4 regions of the Rhodococcus sp. GB-02 genome follow, and region 1 is predicted to be linked to each of the others. Evidence: riboswitches for the same ligand, from Rfam matches in the RefSeq annotation. Region 1 holds a riboswitch; each other region holds the start of a gene.
The links. Region 1 has a riboswitch for cobalamin ahead of ACSW29_RS07290 (ABC transporter substrate-binding protein). Riboswitches for the same ligand answer to the same signal wherever they lie in the genome.

Region 1 (4,182 bases):
CCGAAAGATCTCACGGCGAAGGCAAACTGGCTGCCCGCCCCGCGCGGGGATTTCCGACCGGTACTGAGAATGTACGAGCCTTCGCCCGCCGTGCTCGATCAGTCCTACGTCGTCCCCGCCATCACTCGCTCGCGAGAATGACGGCTCGCGTCTGACGGCCTGCCTGGGGGTAGGCCGTCAGACGGACGCAGAATCAGGCGTGTGTGCCGCCGTCGACACGGATCTCCGTGCCCGTGATGAAGGCACCATCGTCGGATGCCAGCATCGCGATAACTCCCGCAACACTTTCCGGCCCGGCCATGGGAGCACCACCGGACTCCAGATCAGTGCTCAGAATTGGCGACAGCTTGCCGAAGAGCGACCAGTCGGTGTCTTCCGGCAGGTACGACGCCGTGGTGTCGGTGATCCCGCTCTTCACACTGCCCGGAGCTACCGCGACGGCACGCAGACCCTGCTTGCCGTATTCGAGAGCCAGTGCGTGAGTGAAGGACTGGATTCCTCCCTTACTTGCGGCATACGCGGCCATGTACGGGTGCGCGAAGGCAGCGGAGGTGGAACTGAAATTCACCACGACTGCGTTGCCGGTGGCAAGGAGAGCCGGCAGTGCCTGACGAGTGACGAGGAAAGAGCCCGTCAAATTCACGGAGAGCACCCGATTCCACAGGTCCAGCGAGGTCTCGTGGGTGTGCCCACCACGCAGTATCCCGGCGGCGTTGACCAGTACGTCCAATCCGCCGAGAGTCGAAATTGCCTGACCCACAACCTCGATGACGGAACTTTCGTCACCGATATCGACGACGAGGGTGTCGAGGCGACCCTCCGTCGAGGCATGTTCTGCCGACTTCCGGGTGTTCGCCAAACCCTTCTCGGAGATGTCGGCAGCAACCACTCGGCCACCTTCGGCGAGCAACCGCAGCGCGGTGGCCTGCCCGATTCCAGATCCTGCGCCGGTGACGAGAATACGACGACCTTCGAAACGATTCATTGCTGTGTACCTTTCACGAAAACGAGTTGGCTGGTAATCCAGGCTCGGTGGCGCCGACACTCACAACTCACCCGCGAGAAACTTCAGGTACGGGAAATGCGCAGCACTGCAACAGGTGCGGCACTGCGAAATCTCAGCGAGGCAATGCCCGCCGAAGTGGCGAATGTCAGACGGATCCGGCCGGTGCGGCCAAGGCTCTTTCGATCCAGACGAGACCAGAGGGGCGGCGGTCGATCGCCTTACACCCCCGTCGGAATGTCGCTACGCCGAATCGGGCCGTGCGCAGTGCACGGCCGGAAGCGAGAGAAGAGCGGCGTATGGACATCACAAGCACGGTAGCAGCGCGAGCACAGGTCGCTCAAACGCATTGTTCGCGGAGCGTGTCCTTTCAGGTAAGCAGATGTCGCTTCCGGACAACTGAACCTACTTAGGCAACACTAACCTGATCGTCACCTCAACAATCCGATCCAGGAGCACAACTGATGACATGTGCACCGGACGTCGGCGGCACTACACCAACCAAGATGCCAACCAAGATGCCAACTGCGGTGCTACGCAGCGCCGACCACAATCGCGGACTCAACGACGTTCTCGCGACCGTCGAGGCAATGGAGCGACCGAGCGACCATCTACTGAGGATCACCGCTCGCTTGAGCGAGCCGACCAACGACCCAATCTGGTCACGCCCGAATGTGGCGGTACGCATGAATCTCGGGCCGGACTTCGACGACGCTTCGCGCGTGTACACGGTGAGTTCCTACGATTCAGCGAGCGGATCGATCGTCATCGACGCGGTCCTGCACGGACAGAAGCGCCAGACCGGGGAGCGTGGGCAGTTCGGTGCAGGCGACCTCGTCATCTGTTGTGACCCAGCCGATTCCGACGACGTCGACAGGCAACTGCTCGATGATCGATTGCAACGCGGGTATTGCGGTGTCGTCCAGAAAAAGAGAGCGAGCTCGCCGATCCCGAGAGCTACGTAGTGTCGGGCGCCGGTGAGCGCAGTGAGATGCGCGCAATCCGGAAGCACTTCGGTCGACCGTCGGGCTCGACAAAAACGACGTCGCAATATTCGGCTACCGGAAGCAGGGCGTCAGCAACACCGAGATCGACCTCCGTCGGCGCGAGAACTACGAGCGCATCCTCGCCGACGGCGGAACCCTGACCGACATCGACGACCTGGCCATCGAGCTCTGATCGCGTACACCGGCCGACCTGACCGGCCGTGCACTGCGGTGATAAGTTCCTCTGTGCCAGCAGACCCCCACACAGGGGGTCAGGGAATCCGGTGTGAATCCGGAACTGACGCGCAGCGGTGAGGGTGACCGCCCGGGCTTACGCCACTGGATGAGAATCTGGGAAGGCGCTCGGGTGGGGCGATCTCGAGTCCGAATACCGGCTGGCAGCAGGGGTCAACAGACGCCTGTTCACACGGTAACGGGCTCCGCGAACGAGCCCCTGCGAGAACGAGATTCCATGCGTCTGTCCAGACTTCGCCTACCCGCCGCTGCCGTTGCAGCCCTGTTGGGCGCATCGTTGGTTGCCTGTTCCTCCGACGACAGTTCTGCCGAACAATCCAGCGCCTCAGTCCAGAACTGTGGCCGCGACGTCACGGTGGAGCGACCGATCGAACGGGCGATCGCGGTAAATCAGCCTGCGGCCGAAATGCTGTTCGCGCTGGGAGTGCAGGACCGGATGGCCGGCTACGCCATGAGCGATGACGACGTCCTCCCCGAACTGCGCGAGGCGCGTGGTCAGGTGAAGGCCTTCGACACCGAGTTCCCTTCATTCGAGAGTGTCCTCGAACGCGAACCGGACATGGTCTACACGACCTTCAACTACACGTTCACCTCGGAAGGCATCGCCGACCGGACCAAGTTCACCGACCTCGGGGTCGCGACGTATCAGTCGCCCAGTGAGTGCACCGGTCAGGATGCCGAGCAGAGCAAGGCCCTCACGCTCGACGACCTCTACTCCGAAATCGGCGACGTGGCAACACTGTTCGATGTCAAAGACAAAGGTTCCGAGCTGACCGAGAGCCTGAAGGATCGCGCGGCCACCGCCACGGCGTCACTGGGAGCCGAAAACGTGACGCTGGCGTGGTGGTACGCCGCCACGAAGACTCCGTACTTCGCCGGATGCTGCGGCGCACCGGGAATCATGACCGATGCGGTGGGTGCGAAAAACGCCTTCGACGACAACAAACAGTACTGGCCCGAAATCGGTTGGGAGAGTGTGCTCGATCGAGACCCGACCGTGCTGGTGCTCGCTGATCTCGACCGCGGCGGAGACGGTGACAGTGCCGCAGACAAGATCGCGTTCCTCGAATCGGACCCGGTCGCCAGCAAGCTCACCGCAGTGAAGAACAAGCGTTACATCATCCTCGAAGGCACGACGATGGATCCCTCGATCCGCAATGTCGGTGGCATCGAACAGCTCTCCGACGGGCTGCGCCAGTTGGGTGTGGTCTAGATGTCCGCGGAGATCAGAGAACTGGTGCGTCAGTGGGACGACCAGCAAGCGGCATACATCGCGGATCGCGAGAAGCGCTTCGACGTGATTCTCGACGTTCTCGAATTGCAGTACGCGCAGACACCCTTCACGGTCGTCGACCTCGCCTGCGGGCCGGGTTCACTGAGCGCCCGGATCCTCGAGAAGTTCGAGCACGCCGGCGTTGTAGGGATCGATTACGACCCGATGCTGCTGGAAGTCACCCGTCAGTCGTCGACTCGTTTCGGTGGCCGACTGCAGCTGATCGACGCAGACCTGGCGGGAGCCGATTGGCCGACTGCAGTGACTGCGCCGGTTCAGGCGATCGTGTCGACGACCGCACTGCACTGGTTGCAACCGCAGCAGCTCGTCGAGGTGTACCGGCAGTGCCGCGAACTGCTGAGCCCAGACGGTGTCCTGCTCAACGGTGATCACTTTCGCTTCGACGGCCGCTCCCCCGTCATAAGGCGATGGGCGAAGGCTCACGACGAGCAGACACAACGCTCCGCTTTTGCGGCCGGTGCTCCCGAGTGGGACAGCTGGTGGGACGGGTTGCGGGCCACTCCCGGCATCGGGGCACTGACCGACGAGCGTGAGCGCAGATTCGCCGGACGTGACGCCGCCGCGCCCACCGCCGTCGACTTCCAGTTGGCGGCGCTCGCGCAGGCAGGTTTTCGGGAGTCGGGAACGGTCTGGCAACTGTTCGA
Region 2 (4,182 bases), 470 kb from region 1:
GTGTGGCAGGCAAATTTGCACTCGACAGCTTCTGGCGAGACTTGGTGTCGTTCACCTGGAACATCAAGACCGTCGAAGGTCGCGAGCAGATTGCCGACATGCTCTCCGAGCGTCTCGACGACACCGATCCTTCGGGATTTCGGACGACCGAGACACCCGACGAAGCCGACGGCGTCACGTCGGCCTGGATCGAATTCGAGACTGCAACCGGTCGCGCGCACGGGCACCTTCGTTTGAAGGGAGATGAAGGTTGGACCCTGCTGACGTCGCTGCAGGAATTGAAGGGACACGAGGAAGGTAAGGGCACTCGCCGGCCTCGTGGAGCGAAGCACGGAGCAGACCCGAACCGCGTCACGTGGGCCGAGCAGAAGGAGATCGAGGATCGCGAACTCGGTTACACCACACAGCCTTACGTCGTGATCGTCGGCGGCGGGCAGGGAGGCATCGCCCTCGGTGCCCGGATGCGCCAACTCGGAGTTCCGGCCATCGTGATCGACAGCCACGAGCGGCCGGGCGACCAGTGGCGCGGACGCTACAAGTCCCTGTGCCTGCACGATCCGGTTTGGTACGACCACCTGCCATACATGCCGTTCCCCGACAACTGGCCGGTGTTCGCGCCCAAGGACAAGATCGGCGACTGGCTCGAGATGTACACCAAGGTCATGGAGGTTCCGTACTGGAGTTCCACGACCTGCACCTCCGCGTCGTTCGACGAGAAGACCCAGGAATGGACAGTCGAGGTCAACCGCAACGGCGAGAAGTTGACGTTGCGTCCCAAGCAGTTGGTGATGGCGACGGGTATGTCCGGCAAGGCCAACGTGCCGACGTTCCCCGGGCAGGACAAATTCCTCGGCGATCAGCACCACTCGAGCAAGCACCCCGGCCCGGATCAGTACGTGGGCAAGAAGGTCGTCGTGATCGGGGCCAATAACTCCTCGCACGACATCTGCGGAGCTCTGTGGGAGAACGGCATCGACGTCACGATGGTGCAGCGCAGCTCGACGCACATCGTGAAGTCGGATTCGCTGATGGATCTGGGCTTGGGTGATCTGTATTCGGAGCGCGCGCTCGCTGCCGGAATGACGACGCACAAGGCCGATCTCACGTTCGGTTCGCTGCCGTACCGGATCATGCACGAGTTCCAGATCCCGGTGTACGACGCAATCCGTGAGCGCGACAAGGACTTCTACGATCGCCTCGAGAAGGCGGGTTTCGAGCACGACTGGGGCGACGATGGTTCGGGCCTGTTCATGAAGTACCTACGACGCGGCTCGGGTTACTACATCGACGTCGGTGCGGCCGAACTGGTTGCCAACGGGGACATCAAGCTCGCGCACGGCAACATTCGTGAGCTGACCGAGAACAGCGTGATCCTCGAAGACGGTACGGAACTGCCTGCCGACGTGGTGGTCTACGCGACCGGCTACGGCTCGATGAACGGCTGGGTGGCGGATCTGATCGGTCAGGACACCGCGGACAAGGTTGGCAAGGTGTGGGGCCTCGGCTCGAACACGACCAAGGATCCGGGACCGTGGGAAGGCGAGCAGCGCAACATGTGGAAGCCGACGCAGCAGGAAGCGCTCTGGTTCCACGGCGGCAATCTGCACCAGTCGCGGCACTACTCGCTGTACCTCGCGCTGCAGTTGAAGGCGCGCTACGAGGGCATTCCGACGCCGGTCTACGGGCTGCAGGAAGTGCATCATCTGAGCTGAAAAAGAACTGCTGTGCGCCTTCGTCAACCGCGGGCGGTTAACAAAGGCGCACAGCAGGTTCAGCGAAGGGCGTACTTCTTTGCCACGTCGGCGTTCTTGGTCGCGCGCTCGGTGAGGAAGGCAAATGCCAATCCGAGTACGAGCCACAGCGTCGCCTGCGTAGCGAGCGAGGAAAGTCGGAACTCCCACAGCAGGTTTGCCGGGAAGTCCTCACCCACCTCGTTGATGCCGGGAAGCGAGAGGTAACCGATCGCGACGATCACCAGGAACGCAGCCACCGGAGCAGCGATGCGCACGCTGAGGAACTCGTGTCCTGAAACTGCCTTTGCCGCCGCTGCGGCCGCTGTGACGGACAGCAGTCCGAGAATCACGGCAGCCAGCCACAGCAGTGTCCGCTGGTTGATGGTGTCCGGGTCTCCGACGGCCGGCGGATTGGCCGGGTACTTGAAGAACGGCACGGCCTCGATGGCCAGCCAACCGCCGACGGCGATGGTGATCGCCAACAACGGCCCGGACATTCCGGTGAGTCGTCGCGCGTAGTTGGCGACAACCGAGAAGATCGCGCCGAGTGCGAGTCCGGCCAGCGCAGTGGCCAGGAACAGCCCGGCGCGCTGCCCGTCGCGGCTCACCAGTGGTTCTTCTTCGTCGCCGTGCGAATGCCCAGCGGCTTCGCCGGCATGCTCACTGGCTGCACTGTTGGCTTCTTCGATCGCAATGGCAGCGTTGACGTGTGGTTCACCCAGCACGAACGCAACACCGCCGGCAAGAATGCCCGCGATCAAACCAGCCAACAATCCACGAATGAGAAGCTTCGTGAAATTGTCGACTAGTGGCACGGCAGGCCCATCAAGTGGCGTCCGTCGTGCATCAATTCATGCATGTACATGCCGGTGCGAGAGACCGCGCCCTGGTCGAATCCGACCAGGTAGAGAGCCAGCATCGCGAACAGAACTACTGCAGCGGCGAGGAAAGCAAGACGAGTCGAATCGATCGACGTATCGGGAGAATAGGCGAGAGCCATCGAAGCCTCCTGGGATTTTCGCGTCCCCTAGGTCCATGCGATGGCCGAAGTGTCTGGCTGTCGAAATAGCCGTACCGAAAAGGCACTTCACCTCGAATTACAGTGGCGCGACCGCTCCGGGGTTGCACCGGATTCCTGTCGGACCATCGCGTTTACAAGCGAACTTTTGCACTACCGCCCGCTCCGTGTCAACGCGCGAACCCGAGATGACCGTCGATTGTGCCCGCACGAGCGGGCACAATCGCTCGCGATCAGCTCTTGGCGGCTACGTCCAGGACAACTTCGAATTCAAGCAACGACGCACCCGAAGCGACGGGCTTCGCTCGTTCGCCGGAGTGTGCTTCGCGGGCGGGGCCGTCACGCCAATCGGCGAACGCCTGTTCGGACTCCCACTGCGTCACCACGAAGTAGCGGCTCTCGCCGGCGGTGGGGCGGAGGAGCTGGAACCCGAGGAAGCCCGGGGAGTTCTCGACTGCGTGAGCGCGTGCTGCGAAGCGCTTCTCCAGTTCGGGGCCGGCGCCCTCGGGGACTTCGATTGCATTGATCTTCACGACTGCCATGCAAGCGACATTACCCGCGTAGCCTCACCGCGTACCGTGACACTCGTGTTGCATGACGAAGGTGGAACGGGCCAACCGATTCTGTTGTTGCACGGCCTCATGGGCAGCTCCCGAACGTGGCGTCGCCATGTTCCGTGGATCCGCGAGTTCGGCCACGTCTACACCTTCGACGCTGCCGGTCACGGCAGGCCGGCGCCGTCAGAGCTGACTACCGAGGCATTCGTCGACGACCTGGCATCGGCCGTTGCCTCCATCGAGGAGCCGATCACCGTGATCGGTCATTCGATGGGGGCTCTGCACGCGTGGTGCTTCGCCGCCGCGCATCCCGAAAAGGTTTGTGCGCTGGTCCTGGAAGACATGGCCCCGGACTTTCGGGGACGCACCGCTGCGGACTGGGCGCAGATGATTTCGGCGTGGCCGCAGCCGTTTGCTTCCGAGGACGCGATGAAGGAATTCTTCGGCCCCGTCGCCGGTCAGTACTTTCTCGACTCCTTCGACCGTCGCGACGACGGGTGGTACCTGCACGGCGACGTGTCGACCTTCCGCGACATCTCCGAGGAATGGGGCACGAGGCATTTCTGGGATCAGTGGAAGGCGATCGAGGCACCGACCTTGCTGATCGAGGGGGAGTTCACCATCACCCCCGAAGGACAGATGCGAGAGATGGCCGAGCGGCCGCAAACCCGGTACGTACGTATTGCCGACGCCGGTCACCTGGTCCACGACGATCAACCGCAGCGTTACCGCGACGTCGTGACGAAGTTCCTTCAGACGGTGAGCTGACTGCGGATCGACGAGCCCACCTGCTCCAGTTCGACGGCTCGTCTGGCCAGAAGTCCGGCAGCGAACTTCGCCTTGTCGCCGCGATGGCGGGGGACGACGTGCAGGT
Region 3 (4,182 bases), on a different contig from region 1:
CGGTGTTCTTGGCCGCCACGTTGATTCGACGGTATGCGCTGCGCATGTCGTCGGCTGCCGGGATTCCGTCGAGCCCACGTCCGTACGCGAAGCCGCCCCAGTTGGTGTACACCTCGGCGAGGTCGTCGTCACCGCGCCAGGTCTTGGAGTCGATGAGTTGCAGCAGGCCGGCGCCGTAGGTTCCGGGCTTCGAACCGAAGATGCGGGTGGTCGCACGTCTGGCGTCGCCGTGCTCGGCGAGATCCGCCTGTGCGTGAGCGCGCACGTAGTTCTGCTCGTCCGTCTCGTCCAGCGCTGCCACCAATTGAACGGCGTCGTCGAGCAATGCGAGCACATGTGGGAACGCATCACGGAAGAATCCGGAGATGCGGACGGTGACGTCGATGCGCGGTCGGCCCAGTTCTTCGAGATCGATGACTTCGAGGTTGACGACGCGTCGGCTTGCTTCGTCCCAGACGGGGCGAACACCGAGGAGCGCAAACACTTCGGCGATGTCGTCGCCGGAGGTACGCATGGCTGCGGTTCCCCACACCGACAGACCCACCGAGCGCGGGTATTCGCCGTGATCTGCGAGATAGCGAGCGGCGAGCGACTCGGCCATCGCCTGACCGGTCTCCCACGCCAGACGCGACGGAACTGCCTTGGGGTCGACCGAGTAGAAGTTGCGACCGGTGGGAAGCACGTTGATCAGGCCGCGCAGCGGCGAGCCGCTCGGACCGGCCGCGATGAAACCGCCGTCAAGCGCATGCAGGACCTGCTTGATCTCGTTGTTCGTCTGTCGGAGGCGTGGAACTACTTCGGTGGCGGCGAACTGCAGGATCTTCACGACGGTCTCGTCGTCGCTGAGGTCTTCGGCGGCGGCGGGGTTCCAGTCGGCGTCGTACATGCCGCGAACCAGAGCGTGTGCCTTTTCCTCGATATCGTCGACACGGCTGCGGGACTCGTCGCCGTCTTCGCTGAGCCCGAGAGCCTCACGCAGACCGGGAACGCTCTGTTCGCCACCCCACATCTGACGGGCACGCAGCATGGCGAGGACCAGTTCGATTTCGGCGTCGCCCTCGGGAGCGCGCCCGAGAATGTGCAGACCATCGCGGATCTGGACGTCCTTGATCTCGCACAGCCAACCGTCGACGTGCAGGAGCATGTCGTCGAACACGTCTTCTTCGGGCCGCTCCGCGAGGCCGAGGTCGTGGTCCATCTTGGCAGCACGCATCAGCGTCCAGATCTGCTGGCGAATGGCCGGGAGCTTGGACGGGTCCAGTGCGGAGATATTGGAGTGCTCGTCGAGCAGTTGCTCGAGACGGGAGATGTCGCCGTAGCTTTCGGCGCGGGCCATCGGTGGGATCAGGTGATCGACGAGCGTCGCGTGGGCACGACGCTTTGCCTGTGTTCCCTCACCCGGGTCGTTGACCAGGAACGGGTAGATCAGCGGCAGGTCGCCGAGCGCTGCGTCGGTGCCGCAGTTGCTGGACATGCCGAGTGTCTTGCCCGGCAACCATTCGAGGTTGCCGTGCTTGCCCAGGTGCACAACCGCGTCGGCGCCGAATCCACCAGCGTCAGGCGTCGCCGCGATCCAGCGGTAGGCCGCCAAGTAGTGATGGCTCGGCGGCAGATCCGGATCGTGGTAGATCGCGACGGGCTTTTCGCCGAATCCCCGGGGCGGCTGAACCATGAGCACGATGTTGTTGAAACGCAGTGCCGCGATGACGATTTCGCCGTCGGAATCCTGTGAGCGGTCGACGTACAGCTCGCCGGGCGCTGTGCCCCAATGCTCTTCGACACCGCTGCGCAGCTCTTCGGGCAACGTGGCGAACCATTCGCGGTACTTCGCTGCCGAGATTCGGATCGGATTTCCCTCGAGCTGCTCGGCAGTGAGCCAGTCGGGATCCTGGCCGCCGGCCGCGATCAGGGCGTGGATCAGCGCGTCGCCGTCCTTCGCCGCCAGGCCGGGAACTGCGTCCGGACCGTCGACCGGACCGAGGTCGTAACCGGCAGAACGCATTTCGGTGAGCAGGTCGATTGCGCTCGCCGGAGTATCGAGACCGACGGCGTTGCCGATGCGGGCGTGCTTGGTCGGGTACGCCGAGAGCATGAGTGCAACGCGACGCTCGGTGGTGGGAATGTGGCGCAGCTTGCCGTGACGGACCGCGATCCCGGCGACACGGGCAGCGCGCTCGACGTCGGGGACGTACGTGGACAGTCCATCGGCGTCGATTTCCTTGAATGAGAACGGGACTGTAATGATGCGGCCGTCGAATTCCGGCACCGCGACCTGGGTCGCGACGTCGAGAGGCGACAGTCCGTCATCGTTCTCGTCCCAGGTGGCGCGGCTACTGGTCAGGCACAGGCCCTGCAGGATCGGGACGTCGAGCGCAGCGAGTGCGGCAACATCCCAGGCTTCGTCGTCGCCACCGGCGGACGCCGTCGCGGGCTTGGTGCCACCGGCAGCAAGAACTGTCACGACCATGGCGTCGGCGCGGCGCAGAGTGGTCAGAAGTTCGGCTTCTGCGGTTCGTAGTGATGCGCAGTAGATCGGGAGCGCTGTGCCACCGGCCTCGGCGACGGCGTCACACAACGCCTGGATATACCGGGTGTTTCCGGCCAGGTGCTGAGCGCGGTAGTACAGAACGGCGATGACGGGACCGGTCGCCGAGTCGAGATCGGGCGCGAAATCCGCGATCCCCCAGGAAGGCAGGTGGGCCGGCGGCTCGAAACCGTGACCGGTGAGCAGGACGGTGTCGGACAGGAAGTGGTGCAGCTGTGCCAGATTCTGCGCGCCACCCTCAGCCAGGTAGTTGTGCGCCTCGGCAGCAACACCGGCGGAGACCGTCGAGCACTCCATGAGGTCGGCGTCCGGCGCGTGCTCGCCGCCGAGAACGACTACGGGGAGTCCGGAGGCAAGGACCATCTCCAGGCCGTCTTCCCAGCTGCGACGGCTGCCGAGGATACGAACGATCACGAGGTCGACGCCGTCGAGCAAGGGCGGCAAGTCCTCCGAGACCAGCAAGCGTGAGGGATTGGCCCAACGATAGGCGACGCCGTCGCCGGCTTCCTGGCTGGCGCGGGCGCTCAGCAGATCGGTGTCGGACGTGGAGAGCAGAAGAATCACGGGTGAAGCCTTCCTGGGGTTTCGCGCCCCGTGGCACAGATCTGTCATCGACGGCGGTTGAGGGTCTGACTCGTGTTTCCGAGCGGAAACACGTCCCGCTCGAGCAACACTTACAGTGGCGCGACCGCACCGGACTTTCACCGGTTTCCTCAACTGCCGTCACTGGTGGTGGTGATGCTACCGGTCCGCAGAAGGCACTCATGACAGGTCGTACCCTGGAGCCATGCCCACGGACCGTTCACAGCCAGACGCGTGCCCGGGTGCACTGCAAGTTCACCACGCCGCCGACGGCGCACTGGCTCGCGTGCGCCTACCCGGCGGTCTCCTCACCCCGGTCCAATTGCAGACGCTTGCAGACGCGGCGCGCGATCTGGGTAACGGGCAGATGGAACTCACCTCGAGGGGCAATGTTCAGTTGCGCTCGGTCTCGGACCCCGAAGCCTTCGCGGCGCGAATCGCTTCGGCCGGCCTGCTGCCGTCCGCGACGCACGAGCGAGTACGCAACATTCTCGCGTCCCCACTGTCCGGCCGTATCGGGGGCGTCGCCGACATTCGTGAACTGGTCCACCGTCTCGATTCGGCGATCCAAGCGGATCAGGCATTGGCGGATCTGCCGGGGAGAACCCTGTTCACCCTTGACGACGGGCGCGGAGACATCACTGGGCTGCGGGGCGATTTCGGCCTCCATGCGCGCAGCGCCACCGAGCATTCCCTGGTGCTCGCCGGTCACCACACCACTCACCGCGTACATGCAGATGACGCCGTCGAATTGCTCCTCGAGGCGGCTCGATCGTTCCTCGACGTCCGCGACAAGCACTGGCGCCTGGCCGAGGTTCCGGACGGAATCGAACGCACCCTCGAGCAGTTGGGTCTGAGCGCCGAGTCCATCGGCGCGGCAGATCTCACGCATGATGCACGGCCCACCATCGGTTGGCTCGAGCAGCGAGACGGAACGGTTGCCCTGGGCGGCGGCCTGCGATTCGGGCTGCTCGACGCTCGGCTGGCCGAGTTCCTCGCCGCCGTCGACAAACCCGTCGTCGTGACGCCGTGGCGATCGGTGCATATCTTCGACC
Region 4 (4,182 bases), 820 kb from region 1:
GTCCGAGCGCGATCGATTCACGAACCGAAAGTCCTGCCGCGACAGTAGGTTCCTGGACGCTCGCCGAGATGGTTTTGGCGATGTCCTTACGCGAGAGCGTCGTCGAGTCGGCTTGATCGATCAGAACTGCTCCACCTGTCGGCGTCAAAGCGTTGTAGCAGCAGCGCAGTGCCGTCGTCTTGCCACTGCCGTTCGGTCCGACCAAGCCCAATATTTCACCGGACGTCACTGCGAAAGTGATGCCGCGCAAGACTTCGCGGTTGCCGAGCCTCGCCCGGGTCTCGACGAGTTCAAGCAGAGGCGCAGCTTCGGCGTCCTTCGGGAGTGTCACTGTTCTGGATTGTGCCACTGTTCTGGCCTGTGTCACTGTTCGAGCCTCCGATACTGCCGGTAGAGCATCCAGACGAAGATCGGCGCACCGACGAGGGCGGTGATCACCCCGACCGGGACTTCAGTGGATTGCGCCACCGAGCGCGCAGCGGTATCCGCGGCAACCATCGCGACGGCGCCCAGCAGGGCTGCAGCAGGGAGCAGTCGAATTGCTCTGGTGCCGACGATGAAGCCTGCCAGATGTGGGATCAGCAGACCGATGAAACCGATTCCACCGGCAACGCTGACTGCCGCGCCCGCCAGTACGGAGACCGCGAGCAAGGACAAGACACGGAACCGTCGGACGTTCATACCGAGTGCAGCAGCCCCGTCGTCACCGGTCTGCAACACGTCCATCCATCGCGAACTGAACAGAAGCGCGGCACCGACGACGACTAGCGCCATCGTCGGGAAGATCAGCGTCGACCATCGCGCATCTCCGAATCCGCCGGCAATCCAGTGCATCACCGACGTCACGTGCCGATCATCGGCCAACACCAGGATGCAAAAGGTGATGAGCGCCGAGAATATCTGGGCGAGCGCGACACCCACCAAAATGATCGCGGTCGGCTGCGGATACCGGCCGCCGATCAGCAGCGCGAGGAACAACGGGATCATCGCCCCGACGAATGCTGCGACCGGAATCGTGAAAACCCCGAGGAGGCCGGCACCGAAACCCAGCACCGACACAAGCACCACCATGAATCCCGCACCCGACGACACTCCGAGTAGATACGGGTCGGCAAGAGGATTCCGTGTGACAGCCTGAGCAACGGCACCCGACATCGCCAAGGACGCACCCACCACCGCAGCCGTGAGGGCACGGGGTAGGCGAGAATCGATCACGATCGACTCCCGCGCCGCGGTCCACCACGTCTCGAAAGTCCCTGGCGCCAAACGAGCTCCGACTATCGCCCAGACGTCACCGACGGGAATGCGAACCGATCCCAAGGAGACGGCCAACCCCAGTACGATCGCCAAGCCGATCGCCAAGCCGACAAGCAGGGCGCCGTACCCGTAACGCGTGCGGGTCACTTCGCCGCGTCAGCGCCCGGATGGAAGGCTGTCGCGATGGTCTGTGCCGAACGCACCAACCGTGAACTCTCGAACAGGTCAGCGAGAGGAACCACGACGAACCGGTTCTGCTGCACAGCAGGGGTGGTCGCCATCAACGGCTGGGCACGGAGGAAGTCGATCTTCTGGTCGGCCGTCTTGTCGCCGTAGTCGATGACCACGATCGCCTGGGGTGCACGCTCGGCAACAGCTTCCCACGATGCGTCGATGTAGGGCTTTGTCCCTTCGGCGAAGATGTTCGAGACGCCGGAGTATTCCGCGACCAATTGACCGACGCCGACTCCGCCGATTGTCGTCGGAACCTGGTCACCGCTGTCGTAGAAGAAGGTCGGCACCGGCGCCGCGTCCCCGACCGAAGCGCGGACGGAATCGAGACCATCGCTGATCTCCTCGGCGACCTCGCGGGCGGAATCTTCGACGCCCAGGACTCGACCGAGTTGCGTGTAGTCGTTCTCGAGCAATCCGATGTCGGGGAAACCGGTGCCACAGTATTCGGAGAAGAGGAAGGTGTTGATTCCGCGCTCGCCGAAAGCGTCTCGGGAACGGCCTTGCTTCTCGTTGAAGGCACTGGTCATTCCTCCGACCACGAAGTCCGGATCGACGTCGAGAACCTGCTCCATGCTCGGGAACGTATCGGAGAGGCTGGGAATCTTGTTGAATACATCGGCGGTCTCGGCAGTTGGCGGGTTGTCACTGTAAGCCCGCCCGACAATCCGATCACCCGCGCCGATCTCGATGAGGGCTTCGGTGACGTGTCCGTTCAAAGACACGATGCGCTGCGGCGGCGAATCGAAGGTCATCTCGCGATCGCAGTTGGTCACGGACACCGGCTGTGCGAAGGATTCCGCAGCAGACGCCGACTCTGATTCCTGACCTTTGGAACAACCTGCCGAAACCAAGGCGACCGCGATGAGAACAGTGGCGGCGCGGGAAGGGGAGAACTGAAGTGACACGGGGACCTCGTAAGGGCTCTGAGCCACGAATGAGAATCCGACAGACAACTCCGCCCGCACACTGATCCTCGGCCAGAGCTCCTGCTGGACTTCCTTTTCGTAGACCACGACGAATGGATGTCGCACACCGCGCGGTGGGTAATCGGGCTTGCCGACGCTCGGCGACTACCGAGAATCGACCTACCGTTGCGGGTCAGCGCCGGATTCGGACCGGCTTCCCCCACACGCGTGGCTTGCAAGTGCTTCGAGCAGTATGCATCACGTTTCCGATTCAAGACCAAACGCCCACTACAGTCGATCTGGCCAGACGCCCCCACACACCGGAGTTGATACATGACACGCTGGGCCCAAACCGTCGTCGCCCGGAAATGGTGGGTACTGAGCCTCGCGGTTCTGATAGTTCTCATCAGTGGGGTGTGGGGACTCGGAGTATTCGGCAAGCTCAGCCAGGGCGGATTCATCGATCCGGGCAGTGACTCCGCGAAAGTCGCCGACATCATCGAAGACAACCTCGGCCCACAGACCCCGGACATCATCGCGATCTATTCGCCCACAGGCGGTAAGACCCTGGACGACATCGGGCCGGCAGTGACGGCCGCGGTCGACCAGTTCAAAACGGAAGTGCCGACGGCGTCGGTGAAGTCGTATTGGGGAACGGACGCGGCGGCCAAGGCCAGTCTGCTCTCGAACGACGGATCCATGGGCGCCGTTGCGATCACGTTGGCACCGGACTCGGGAGTCACGCCGGCCACTTTCGCCGATCTCTTGCCGAAGCTCGAAGTCGAAGGCGCCGAGGCACAATTCGCGGGCAACACCGTCGTCGGCGTCGCATTCAACACGAAACTCGAGAAAGACCTGGTTGTCGCCGAGGCCATCGCCATTCCGATCACTCTGGTGCTGCTGGTCTTCATCTTCGGCGGCGTCGTCGCTGCCGCGGTTCCGGTGTTCGTAGGTGTACTCAGTGTCCTGAGCGCATTGGCGGTTCTCCGGATCCTCACCTTGGTCACCGATGTGTCCTCATTCTCGATCAACGTCGCTTCTCTTCTCGGGTTGGGACTGGCGATCGACTACGGACTGTTCGTGGTCGGCCGGTTCCGTGAAGAACTGAATTCAGGCTCGGATCCGGGAGCTGCTGCCCAGCGAACAGTTCTGACGGCGGGTCGCACCGTCATGTTCTCGGGTCTACTGCTGATCTGTGCGTTCAGCGGCATGCTCGTTTTCCCGCAGGCCGTCATCCGGTCTCTGGGCTTCGGTGCGATCGCTGCAGTACTGAGCGCGGCAGTCCTGTCGCTGACCGCTGTGCCTGCGCTGCTTGCCATTCTGGGGCATCGCATCAACGCCCTGACGTGGCGCAAGGATGCGGCGCAACGCGGCGAGGAACGCTCGCGCAAGTTCTGGGGCCGCGTCGTCACGTGGGTGATGAAGCGTCCGGTCGCGGTCTCGGTGACGATCGTGGCCGTGCTGCTCGTGATGGCCTCGCCTCTGCTCGGCGCCCGTTTGGGAGAACTCTCGTACACCGCACTGCCGGACAACGACCCCGCTCGCGTCGCGATGGACACGTTGGTCAACGACTTCCCTCAGACCGGTAACGGCGCGACGTTGATCCTTCAGGCCGAGGACGGGAACACTCTCACCCCGGCCGAAGGTGCAGCGATCGCCGAGTCCGCCGGTCAGGTCGAGGGCATCGGTCAGGCGACCGTCGTCGCGAGCACCAATCAACTCATCGCGGTTCAGGCGCTGTACAGCGAGGGCTCCACGCCCCAATCGCAGAGCGCCGCAGTCACGG

Region 2: it holds a riboswitch for cobalamin, as region 1 does, so the genes downstream of both, ACSW29_RS05080 (CbtB domain-containing protein) here and ACSW29_RS07290 (ABC transporter substrate-binding protein) in region 1, are expected to answer to the same signal.
Region 3: it holds a riboswitch for cobalamin, as region 1 does, so the genes downstream of both, cobN (cobaltochelatase subunit CobN) here and ACSW29_RS07290 (ABC transporter substrate-binding protein) in region 1, are expected to answer to the same signal.
Region 4: it holds a riboswitch for cobalamin, as region 1 does, so the genes downstream of both, ACSW29_RS11125 (ABC transporter substrate-binding protein) here and ACSW29_RS07290 (ABC transporter substrate-binding protein) in region 1, are expected to answer to the same signal.

What each region holds. Positions count from the first base shown of each region.
Region 1 is NZ_JBPUKE010000001.1:1,536,292-1,540,473, reverse strand. Features, by position in the region: gene ACSW29_RS07305 (DUF1214 domain-containing protein) at 1-141, shown strand, start outside; gene ACSW29_RS07300 (SDR family NAD(P)-dependent oxidoreductase) at 194-985, opposite strand; gene ACSW29_RS07295 (hypothetical protein) at 1,750-1,884, opposite strand; cobalamin riboswitch at 2,223-2,403, shown strand; gene ACSW29_RS07290 (ABC transporter substrate-binding protein) at 2,462-3,457, shown strand; gene ACSW29_RS07285 (class I SAM-dependent methyltransferase) at 3,458-4,182, shown strand, end outside.
Region 2 is NZ_JBPUKE010000001.1:1,062,060-1,066,241, forward strand. Features, by position in the region: gene ACSW29_RS05070 (NAD(P)-binding domain-containing protein) at 1-1,712, shown strand, start outside; gene ACSW29_RS05075 (CbtA family protein) at 1,772-2,548, opposite strand; gene ACSW29_RS05080 (CbtB domain-containing protein) at 2,539-2,733, opposite strand; cobalamin riboswitch at 2,759-2,896, opposite strand; gene mhuD (mycobilin-forming heme oxygenase MhuD) at 2,985-3,293, opposite strand; gene ACSW29_RS05090 (alpha/beta fold hydrolase) at 3,339-4,076, shown strand; gene ACSW29_RS05095 (HIT family protein) at 4,061-4,182, opposite strand, start outside.
Region 3 is NZ_JBPUKE010000003.1:123,499-127,680, reverse strand. Features, by position in the region: gene cobN (cobaltochelatase subunit CobN) at 1-3,109, opposite strand, end outside; cobalamin riboswitch at 3,149-3,281, opposite strand; gene cobG (precorrin-3B synthase) at 3,333-4,182, shown strand, end outside.
Region 4 is NZ_JBPUKE010000001.1:2,355,076-2,359,257, reverse strand. Features, by position in the region: gene ACSW29_RS11135 (ABC transporter ATP-binding protein) at 1-331, opposite strand, end outside; gene ACSW29_RS11130 (FecCD family ABC transporter permease) at 364-1,404, opposite strand; gene ACSW29_RS11125 (ABC transporter substrate-binding protein) at 1,401-2,396, opposite strand; cobalamin riboswitch at 2,513-2,660, opposite strand; gene ACSW29_RS11120 (MMPL family transporter) at 2,730-4,182, shown strand, end outside.